DNA from 4 places in the Devosia alba genome. Region 1 is predicted to be linked to each of the others. Evidence: predicted binding sites of a transcription regulator. Region 1 holds the regulator's gene; each other region holds the start of a gene.
What was found. The regulator LexA, encoded in region 1, represses DNA repair genes until DNA is damaged. The targets are predictions, from matches to a motif close to TGTTCNNNNTGTGTTCNG.
Positions count from the first base shown of each region.

Region 1 (2,202 bases):
TATCCCCTTCACCGTCACCATGGCAGAGATGCAAAAGCCGGCCGACGAGGGGTTTCCGGCGTTGTTCGCCTGGCTCGCCAGCCACGGCCTTACCCCCATTGGGGCGCCATTCTACAATTACCGACGGATCGACATGGCCAGGACACTCGATGTCGAAGCCGGCGTGATGGTTGAGCGCGCTATGGCCGGGGACAGTCCGGTCAAGTTCGGCACCCTGCCAGCGGGGCAATATCTCAGCGCCAGCCATACCGGCCACTATGACGGCTTGCTGGACGCCACCGCGCAATTCATCGGCTGGGCGCAAGACAACAACATTGCCTGGGACATGCGCGCCGCCGCAGACGGCGATCACTTCGCCTGCCGGTTGGAAATCTACGAGACTGATCCCCGCGAGGAACCCGACCCCGCCAAATGGCTCACCCGGCTGTCATTCAAGACAACCGGCTGACCGGCATAAAGGGGCGGGGCGGCGGGGCCATCCATCGCGCCGCTCATCACGGCGGGCAGGCAATCAGTACTTGCGCAGCAATCCGACCAGCCGGCCCTGAACCTTGACGCGGTCGGGCGGGAAAATGCGGGTCTCATAGGCCGGGTTGGCCGCTTCGAGCGCAATGGTATTACCCTTGCGGCGCAGGCGCTTGAGGGTGGCCTCTTCATCGTCCACCAGAGCCACGATGATTTCCCCGGTGCTGGCGGCGTCCTGCTTGCGGATCAGCACGGTGTCGCCATCAAAAATGCCGGCATCGATCATCGAATCGCCGCGCACTTCGAGCGCGAAATGTTCGCCACTGCCCAGCATTTCGGGTGGCACCATGATGGTGTGTGAATGAGACTGAATTGCCTCGATCGGTGTGCCGGCTGCAATGCGGCCCATGACCGGGATGGAAATCGAGCGCACGCCGTCATCATCAGCGGCCATCCGCGAGGGCGGGCTGGCGACCTTGCCCAGATTGCCCTCGATCACCGACGGCTCGAAGCGCGCCTTGCGGCCACCCAGTGACGGGTTCATCGAATCGGGGAGTTTGATCACTTCGAGTGCCCGCGCCCGATTGGGCAGGCGGCGAATGAACCCGCGCTCTTCAAGCGCGGTAATCAGCCTGTGAATGCCGGACTTGGACGCCAGATCGAGTGCATCCTTCATCTCATCAAACGATGGCGGGATGCCGCTTTCCTTCATCCGCTCGTGGATGAACATCAACAGCTCGTGTTGTTTGCGGGTCAGCATGGGGCCCCTCGGGGTGAGAATCGGAACATAGACAGAACGACTATAAGTGTTCCAGTTATGTTCTGCAATATCCCGTGCAATTTTGTGCTGCGCCCAGACTCGACGGCGTCAGAATGCGTCGACCACGATCGTCTCGACCATCGCGCCGGCGGGCTGGCCCGGGTCGTGTTCGGGTTGCACGATCAGCAGGTCCGCCCTGGCCATGGACGAGGTGTGGCCGCTATCGGTCTGGCTGATCGGCAGGGCCTGGGGGCCGGTTGGAGTCTGCAGCAACTGCGCCCGCATGAAATGGCGGCGTGCCGTATTGGGCGGGGTCGGCGCCGCCAATGGCAGGTGCCAGTGAATCTGCGGCGCCAGGCCCAGCCAGGCGCGCAGGGCCGGCTTGATGAAGACAATGGCGGTGACCATGGCGGAAACCGGATTGCCCGGCAGCCCGAACACCAGGGTCTTCCCAACGGTGCCGAACATCAGCGGCTTGCCCGGCCGCATATTGATCTTCCAGAAATCCAGGGTGACCCCGAGTTCGAGCAGGATTTCCTGCACGAAGTCATGATCACCGACACTGGCGCCGCCCGTGGTGATCAGCACATCGGGCTCATCGGCGAGGATCGCCACCAGCCTGGCGCGCAACTGGTCCCGCTGGTCGCGCGCAATACCATGGTCGGTGACGGTTTGGGCATAGGGGGCCAACAGGGGCGCGAGGCCAAAGCTGTTTGACGCGATGATCTGATCGGGCCCAAGGACCGCGCCTGGCAGTTCCAGCTCGTCGCCGGTTGCCAGCAGGGCGATGCGCGGGCGCTTGGATACGCTCAGGGCGGGGGCATTGGCAGCAGCAGCGACGGCCAGCTGCATCGGCGTCAAGCGGACACCTGCGGCGATCAGGGCCTGGCCAACGGCAAAATCATTGCCCCTGGCCCGCACATTGCGGCCCGGCTGGGGCTGGCTCGAAAACGATACGCGGTCGCCGTCGAGCGTGG
Region 1 covers NZ_JBDUUI010000001.1:6,899-9,100, forward strand. Annotated here, with positions in the region: gene ABFY71_RS00030 (GyrI-like domain-containing protein) at 1-448, shown strand, start outside; gene lexA (transcriptional repressor LexA) at 512-1,225, opposite strand; gene ABFY71_RS00040 (molybdopterin molybdotransferase MoeA) at 1,334-2,202, opposite strand, start outside.

Region 2 (2,202 bases), 340 kb from region 1:
GTCGCGGGTAACGCTGCGGTTACGGATCAATGCGGGTCGGCCCGACAGGCCGGCCCGCATGCCGGTGGCAGAACCGCGGCGAGGTCAGTCCAGGACCTTGCCCGGCCGGCGCAGGATGAAGGCGATGAGAAAGCCGAGATAGACCAGACCGGGCAGCAGCAGGGCGTTGAGGCCGGCATAGGCATAGCCGAGGCCGCCGAGCAGGCCGCCCAGCAGCAGCGAGAACCAGACCAGCAGATGCTGGGCCCAGCGCCAGGGCGGCGCCAGGCCGCGCAGCGCGAGGGCCAAATCCTGGCCGGCGGTGAACAAGGTGCCGGTAACGAAGGTGGTGCCCAGCCGCACCGAGCCGGTCGAGGGCACGATGGCGTTCTGCGCCCCGGCGCCGGCAGCAAGGAACAGCATGAACTGGCGCGGTGGACTGCCCAGGGCCGCGCCGGCCAGGGTGGCCAGAAAGCTCAGCACCACCAGCGCCGTCACCAGGCTCGAGCCCCAGCGCGGCCCGGCCAGCAAGGCGAGCAGCGAGCCGAGCAGGCTGCCGGCAAAGAACAGGCCGACCAGCGAGCCGGTCAGCAGCGCCACCGACCAGCTGCCCTGGGCCAGGGCATCGCCGAGCTGGGTGGTATTGCCGCTGACAAAGGAGGTGAAGTGGCCGCCCAGCTCGATGAAGCTGACCACGTCGGAAAACCCGGCGGAGGCGGTGAGCAGCAGGCCCAGGCTGAGTTGCGGGGTTGGCGTCATGGTGCTGAGTCTCGCGCAGGGTTCGGTCACGGAAACTGGCCCGTTGCGCGGCCGGCGGCAAGGGCCTTGCGTTGGCCGCCAGCGCAAATGCTAACAGTCTGCTAACCAATTGCCAGCAATCCCCGCTGTTCCCGTTCTACACACTCGACAGGAACAAACATCGAACATATAAGAACATAATAGCAACACGGGAGATGCAGATGCTCACTTTCATCAAGGACTTTGCCGCATTCGTTACGCTGGGCGCCTTCACCATTGGTTCGCTCACCTGGATGGATATGCTGGCCCGACTCGTGTGACGCTGCAGCGTCTGCAGCGTGCGGCGCTGAAACCCGGCGCGCGCTGCGCTGTGGATTGCGCCATCGGCACGGTATGATCATCGTCCCGCGCCAGTCATAAAGGTAGTCATGACAGGCCCCGGTTTTATTCACCTTCACGTCCACTCTGCCTATTCCCTGCTTGAGGGGGCGCTGCAGCTCGACACCATTCTCAAGCTGGCCGGCGAAGACGCGCAGCCCGCGCTGGGCATTGCCGATACCGGCAATCTGTTTGGCGCGCTGGAGTTTTCCGAAAAGGCCAGCAAGAAGGGCATTCAGCCGCTGGTCGGGGTGGAGCTGGCCATCGATTTCGCCGCCGGCGAAGAGCGCGTCAGCGAGCGCGGCCATGTCGCCTGGGCGGGCAAGTCCAGCGTGGTGCTGCTGGCGCAGACCGAAACCGGGTTCGGCAATCTGTCGCGGCTGGTGTCGCAATCGTTCATCGAGGGCGATGGCGGCACGGCGCGGGCGCAGCTCGACTGGCTCAGCCGCGATCGGCTCGACGGGCTGATCTGCCTGAGCGGTGGCCCCGAGGGGGCCATCGACATGGCCTTTGCCCAGGGGCAGGACGCCAATGCCATCAAGCGGCTGGACCGCCTGGCGGAGCTGTTTGGCGAGCGCTTCTATATCGAATTGCAGCGCCATGGCCGGGTGCAGGAGGCGGCGGTGGAGCCGCGGCTGATCGACTATGCCTATCGCAAGGGCATTCCGCTGGTGGCCACCAATGAGCCATTCTTCAAATCGGTCAAGGAATATGAGGCGCATGACGCGTTGCTGGCCATTGCCGGCGGCACCGTGCTGGCCCAGACCGAGCGGCGCAAGCTGAACGACCAGTATTACTTCAAGACCCGCGCCGAAATGGCCGCGCTGTTCTCGGACCTGCCCGAAGCGCTGGACTCGACCGTGGAGATCGCGCGGCGCGTCTCGTATCGGCCGCTGACGCGCAAGCCGATCCTGCCCAAATTCGCCGCCGCGCCCGATCTGAGCGAGGACGATGCGGTGGCCGCCGAGGCCGACGCGCTGCGCGCCATGGCCGAAGAGGGCCTGCGCAATCGCCTCGCGGCCACGGGCCCGGCGCCGGGCAAGACGGCAGCGGAATACTGGGAGCGGCTGGAGTTCGAGCTGGGCATCATCGCCTCCATGAAGTTCC
Region 2 covers NZ_JBDUUI010000001.1:344,790-346,991, reverse strand. Annotated here, with positions in the region: gene ABFY71_RS01600 (DUF2798 domain-containing protein) at 1-11, shown strand, start outside; gene ABFY71_RS01595 (YoaK family protein) at 85-738, opposite strand; gene dnaE (DNA polymerase III subunit alpha) at 1,146-2,202, shown strand, end outside.
Region 2: dnaE (DNA polymerase III subunit alpha) is a predicted target of LexA. The motif match lies at 888-905, and genes of this name have one in related genera.

Region 3 (2,202 bases), on a different contig from region 1:
TCATTTCGAGGAACTGGCGGGCATAGGCTGACAGCGACTCCACATAGCGGCGCTGCCCTTCGGCATAGATGGTGTCAAAGGCCAGCGAGGACTTGCCCGAACCACTGAGGCCCGTCATGACGATCAGGCTGTCGCGCGGCAACTTGAGGTCGATGCCCTTGAGATTGTGCTCGCGGGCACCGCGCACGATGATCTCTCGGTTCAGGCTGGGCTTTGGCGTCATCAATCAAGTCCATGGCTCGGTGCGCCAGAGTGTTGGCAGCACAGCGGTCAAACGGTCGTCGGCAGGGCGGGAAGCTCCAGAAAATAGGCATTGCGGGCCACTGCCGCAAGTTGGCTCCGCGCATGGCGGCCCGGCGCTGCAGTCACCTTAGCGTGTCCACTCCACCTTGCCAAAGCGGCATATAACACCCGGAACATAAGCGGAACAATACAGATTCGGTCAAGCGCGACATGCCGGTTCACGCCATGCCCGGCACCACCATGATGCCGAGCAGCATAACGGCAAAGAGCCGGAACGGTTGGTATAGTCCATGCACGATTTCCCATGAGCGGCTCTGCCATTGGGGCAGGGCTGCTGACAAGCTGTGTCAGCAGCGTGAGGCAAGGGGCATCTGCCTTGCTTTGGCCGCAAGTTCGCGCTCGGGCGCCAGCCATGTTAGGGTTTTGCCGTGGTCGCAATACTGCGGCCTTTACCGATACAGATCGGACTTTCATGCAAATTCCCGAATGGACGAAACCCGCACTTTACGGTGCGGCGACCGGTGCCGTCGCCCTTGCCATCATTGGCTTCAGCTGGGGTGGCTGGGTCACTGGCGGTAGCGCCCAAGAGCTTGCAGCCAAACAATCGGCGAGCGATGTCACCGCGGCCCTCACCCCCTATTGCGTGGAGCAGTCCACCAGCGACAGCAACCGCGTGGCGGTGATGGCCGAGCTGGGCAAAGCCTCGACCTATGCCTGACGCGGCATCATCGAAAAAGCGGGTTGGGCGACGCCTTTGGGCGCCGACGCGCCCAATCGTGACCTTGCCAACGCCTGCGCCCAGGCGCTCAAGCCAGCCTGATCCCGCGCCGTCAAGCGTCCCGCGCCGGCTGGCACGGGACGCTTGACAATTATCCGCAGCAGAACATAACATGAACCCAAGGCGCGATCGGCAAGCGGCAGTCGTTTCTTAGGTGTTTAAAACATGCTGTTCAGGCGCGCGCCCGGTCGGGCGAAGCGCTAGAACAGAGCGGCGTGCGGACTCCGATCAAGCAGCCGCGTCCGGGGTGGACTGGTCCGCAACCATCAGTAAGTAAGCGTCCCGCGACCACGCAGACCGGGACTGAATTGAAAAAGGAATGAGCGATGGCAGGCAGTGTCAACAAGGTGATCCTGGTCGGCAATCTTGGCGCCGATCCAGAAGTGCGGAATTTGCCCAGTGGCGGCAAGGTGGTCAATCTGTCGATCGCCACCTCCGAGAACTGGAAAGACAAGAATACCGGCGAGCGCCGCGAAAAGACCGAATGGCACCGCGTGGTGATTTTCTCGGAAGGTCTGGCCCGGGTCGCCGAGAGCTATCTCAAGAAGGGTTCCAAGGTCTATATCGAGGGCCAGTTGCAGACCCGCAAATGGCAGGATCAGTCGGGCGCTGACAAATACAGCACCGAGATCGTGCTGCAGGGTTTCAACTCCAACATGACGCTGCTTGATGGTCGTGGCGACAGCGGCGGCGGCGGCGGCGACGATGGTGGCGGCTTCCGAGGCACCGGTGGTGGCGCCGGTGGCGGTGGGGCCCGTCGGCCGCAGGCCAACGCCCCGGCCTTCGAGCCCGGCGGCATGGACGACGATATTCCGTTCTAGGGCGTATCACCGTTTCGCAGAGACGGCGAAATCGCTCTAGGTCTTTGACGGTCGTCTTTCGAGTGCGACAGTGGAGCCATTGCGGGGCCCATTCGCTCCGGCCTTCGCCGCCGAGCAAAATATATCAAAGGGGTCGCATCAGCGGCCCCTTTGCCCGTTCTGGTCAACCAGATCAGTCGGCGTGCCGGCGCATCGTATTGCGCCCGGCCGCCTTGGCCGCATAGAGCGCGATATCGGCTTTGCGGAACAGGTCTTCGGGCGAACCGCCGGTGTTCAGGGCTACCCCAACCGAGGCGCTCAGCGTTATGGTCTGCCCGTTGCGCAGATACGGCCCGCCCACCGCATGCACGATGCACTGGC
Region 3 covers NZ_JBDUUI010000007.1:141,938-144,139, forward strand. Annotated here, with positions in the region: gene uvrA (excinuclease ABC subunit UvrA) at 1-223, opposite strand, end outside; gene ABFY71_RS12110 (hypothetical protein) at 462-584, opposite strand; gene ABFY71_RS12115 (hypothetical protein) at 716-961, shown strand; gene ssb (single-stranded DNA-binding protein) at 1,348-1,842, shown strand; gene ABFY71_RS12125 (diguanylate cyclase domain-containing protein) at 2,015-2,202, opposite strand, start outside.
Region 3: ssb (single-stranded DNA-binding protein) is a predicted target of LexA. The motif match lies at 1,123-1,140, and genes of this name have one in related genera.

Region 4 (2,202 bases), on a different contig from region 1:
TGCGGCGGCATTGCGACCCCGCATGTGCAGCACCCGCACGGCCCGCCGGCCCCCCAGCGATCCGCCACGGCCCATTTGCCCCGCCGCGAGCGCCCTCACCGGCCCGCACAGCGCCCCGCGCCCGCAAAAAGGGCAGCGCTCGCGCGCTGCCCAAAACTACCCTGCATGGGAAGAATGACTGTCGGTCTTGCTGTCAGTCGTCGCTTGCCGTGTCGTCGCCGCCACCGGCGACCAGCAACACTTCGCCCAGCAGGCCCGAGCTTTCGCGCACACCCTGCTCGATGGCATTGGCCGCAGCCGGGTTGTCCTTGAGGAACTGGCGCGCATTCTCGCGGCCCTGCCCCAGGCGCTGGCTGTCCCAGGAGAACCAGGCGCCGGCCTTTTCCACGATCCCGGCCTTGACGCCCAGGTCGAGCAATTCGCCGGTCTTGGAAATCCCTTCGCCATACATGATGTCGAATTCAACCTGCCGGAACGGCGGCGCCAGCTTGTTCTTGACCACCTTGACGCGGGTCTGGTTGCCCACGATCTCTTCGCGATCCTTGAGCGCGCCGATGCGGCGAATATCCAGACGAACCGAGGCGTAGAACTTCAGCGCATTGCCGCCCGTGGTGGTTTCCGGCGAGCCATACATCACGCCGATTTTCATGCGGATCTGGTTGATGAAGATCACCAGGCATTTCGACTTGGAGATCGACCCCGTCAATTTGCGCATCGCCTGGCTCATCAGCCGGGCCTGCAGGCCGGGCAGCGAATCGCCCATTTCGCCTTCCAGCTCGGCCCGCGGCGTCAGCGCCGCCACCGAATCGATCACCAGCACGTCAATGGCGCCGCTTCGCACCAGCGTATCGGTGATTTCCAGCGCCTGCTCGCCCGCATCGGGCTGCGAGATCAGCAGATCATCGACATTGACGCCCAGCTTGCGGGCATAGATCGGGTCGAGCGCATGCTCGGCATCGACGAAGGCGCAGATGCCGCCGGCCTTCTGGGCCTCGGCAATCACATGCAGCGCCAGCGTGGTCTTGCCCGAGCTTTCCGGCCCGAAAATTTCAACAATGCGGCCCTTGGGCAGGCCGCCAATGCCCAGCGCGATATCGAGCCCGAGCGATCCGGTCGAGATCGACTCGACTTCAATCGCCGCCGCCTCGCCCAGGCGCATGATCGAGCCCTTGCCGAAATTGCGCTCAATCTGGCTGAGCGCCGCGGCAAGTGCCTTGTCCTTATCCATCGATCCACCTTCAACAACACGAAGCGACGCGTTAGCCATCAATTCTCTCCTTATTCCACGCTCTGTCAGGCTGCGCAACGCGCTGGCCGCTGGGCTGGGGGTGCATACAATGTGCTTTATTTGTTCTCATATTGTTCTATATCAGTCAAGGGACAAAATGAGAACATCGCGCGGCGGCGTGCTTTGACACGGACAGAATCGGCAGCGCCGCACACCGCGCCCCTATAAGTATGATTTTTGGGCTTGCGTCATCGGGCCATGTTGCGTTTTATGCCCCGCAATTCTGCCCGTTCGGGCCTTCAGCGCAGGAGCCGCGCCGTGAATCTCATTCAGTTTCTCGATCTCGATGGCGATCGCGCCGTCGCTGCCGTGGTGGACGGTACTGCCCGCATCGTCAACGACACCGCCAGCGTCTATGACCTGACCATTGCCGCCCTCTCCAGCCATGGCGGCCTGGCCGCGCTGATTGAGGCCAAGGGCCTGGGCGACACCGTTGATCGCGCCGCCATTCTGGCCGAAGGCCGCATGCTGTCGCCGATCGATCACCCCGATCCGGCCCATCTCTACGTCACCGGCACCGGCCTGACCCATCTCGGCTCTGCCGCCACGCGCGACGCCATGCACAAGGCCAGTGGCGCCAAGCCGGCAGGCGAGCTCACCGATTCCATGAAGATGTTCCAGATGGGCCTGGAACACGGCAAGCCGAGTGCCGGCGAAAAGGGCGTGCAGCCCGAATGGTTCTACAAGGGCAATGGCTATTCGGTGGTGCGCCCCGGCCATCCCCTGCCGTCTCCCGGCTTTGCCCTCGACGCTGGCGAAGAGCCCGAAATTGCCGGCATCTATGTCATCGACCAGAATGGCCAGCCGCGCCGTCTCGGCTTTGCTCTGGCCAATGAATTTTCCGATCACGTCACCGAGCGCATCAATTACCTCTATCTGGCCCATTCCAAGCTGCGCGCCTGCTCCTTTGGCCC
Region 4 covers NZ_JBDUUI010000003.1:122,856-125,057, forward strand. Annotated here, with positions in the region: gene recA (recombinase RecA) at 194-1,267, opposite strand; gene araD1 (AraD1 family protein) at 1,547-2,202, shown strand, end outside.
Region 4: recA (recombinase RecA) is a predicted target of LexA. The motif match lies at 1,350-1,367, and genes of this name have one in related genera.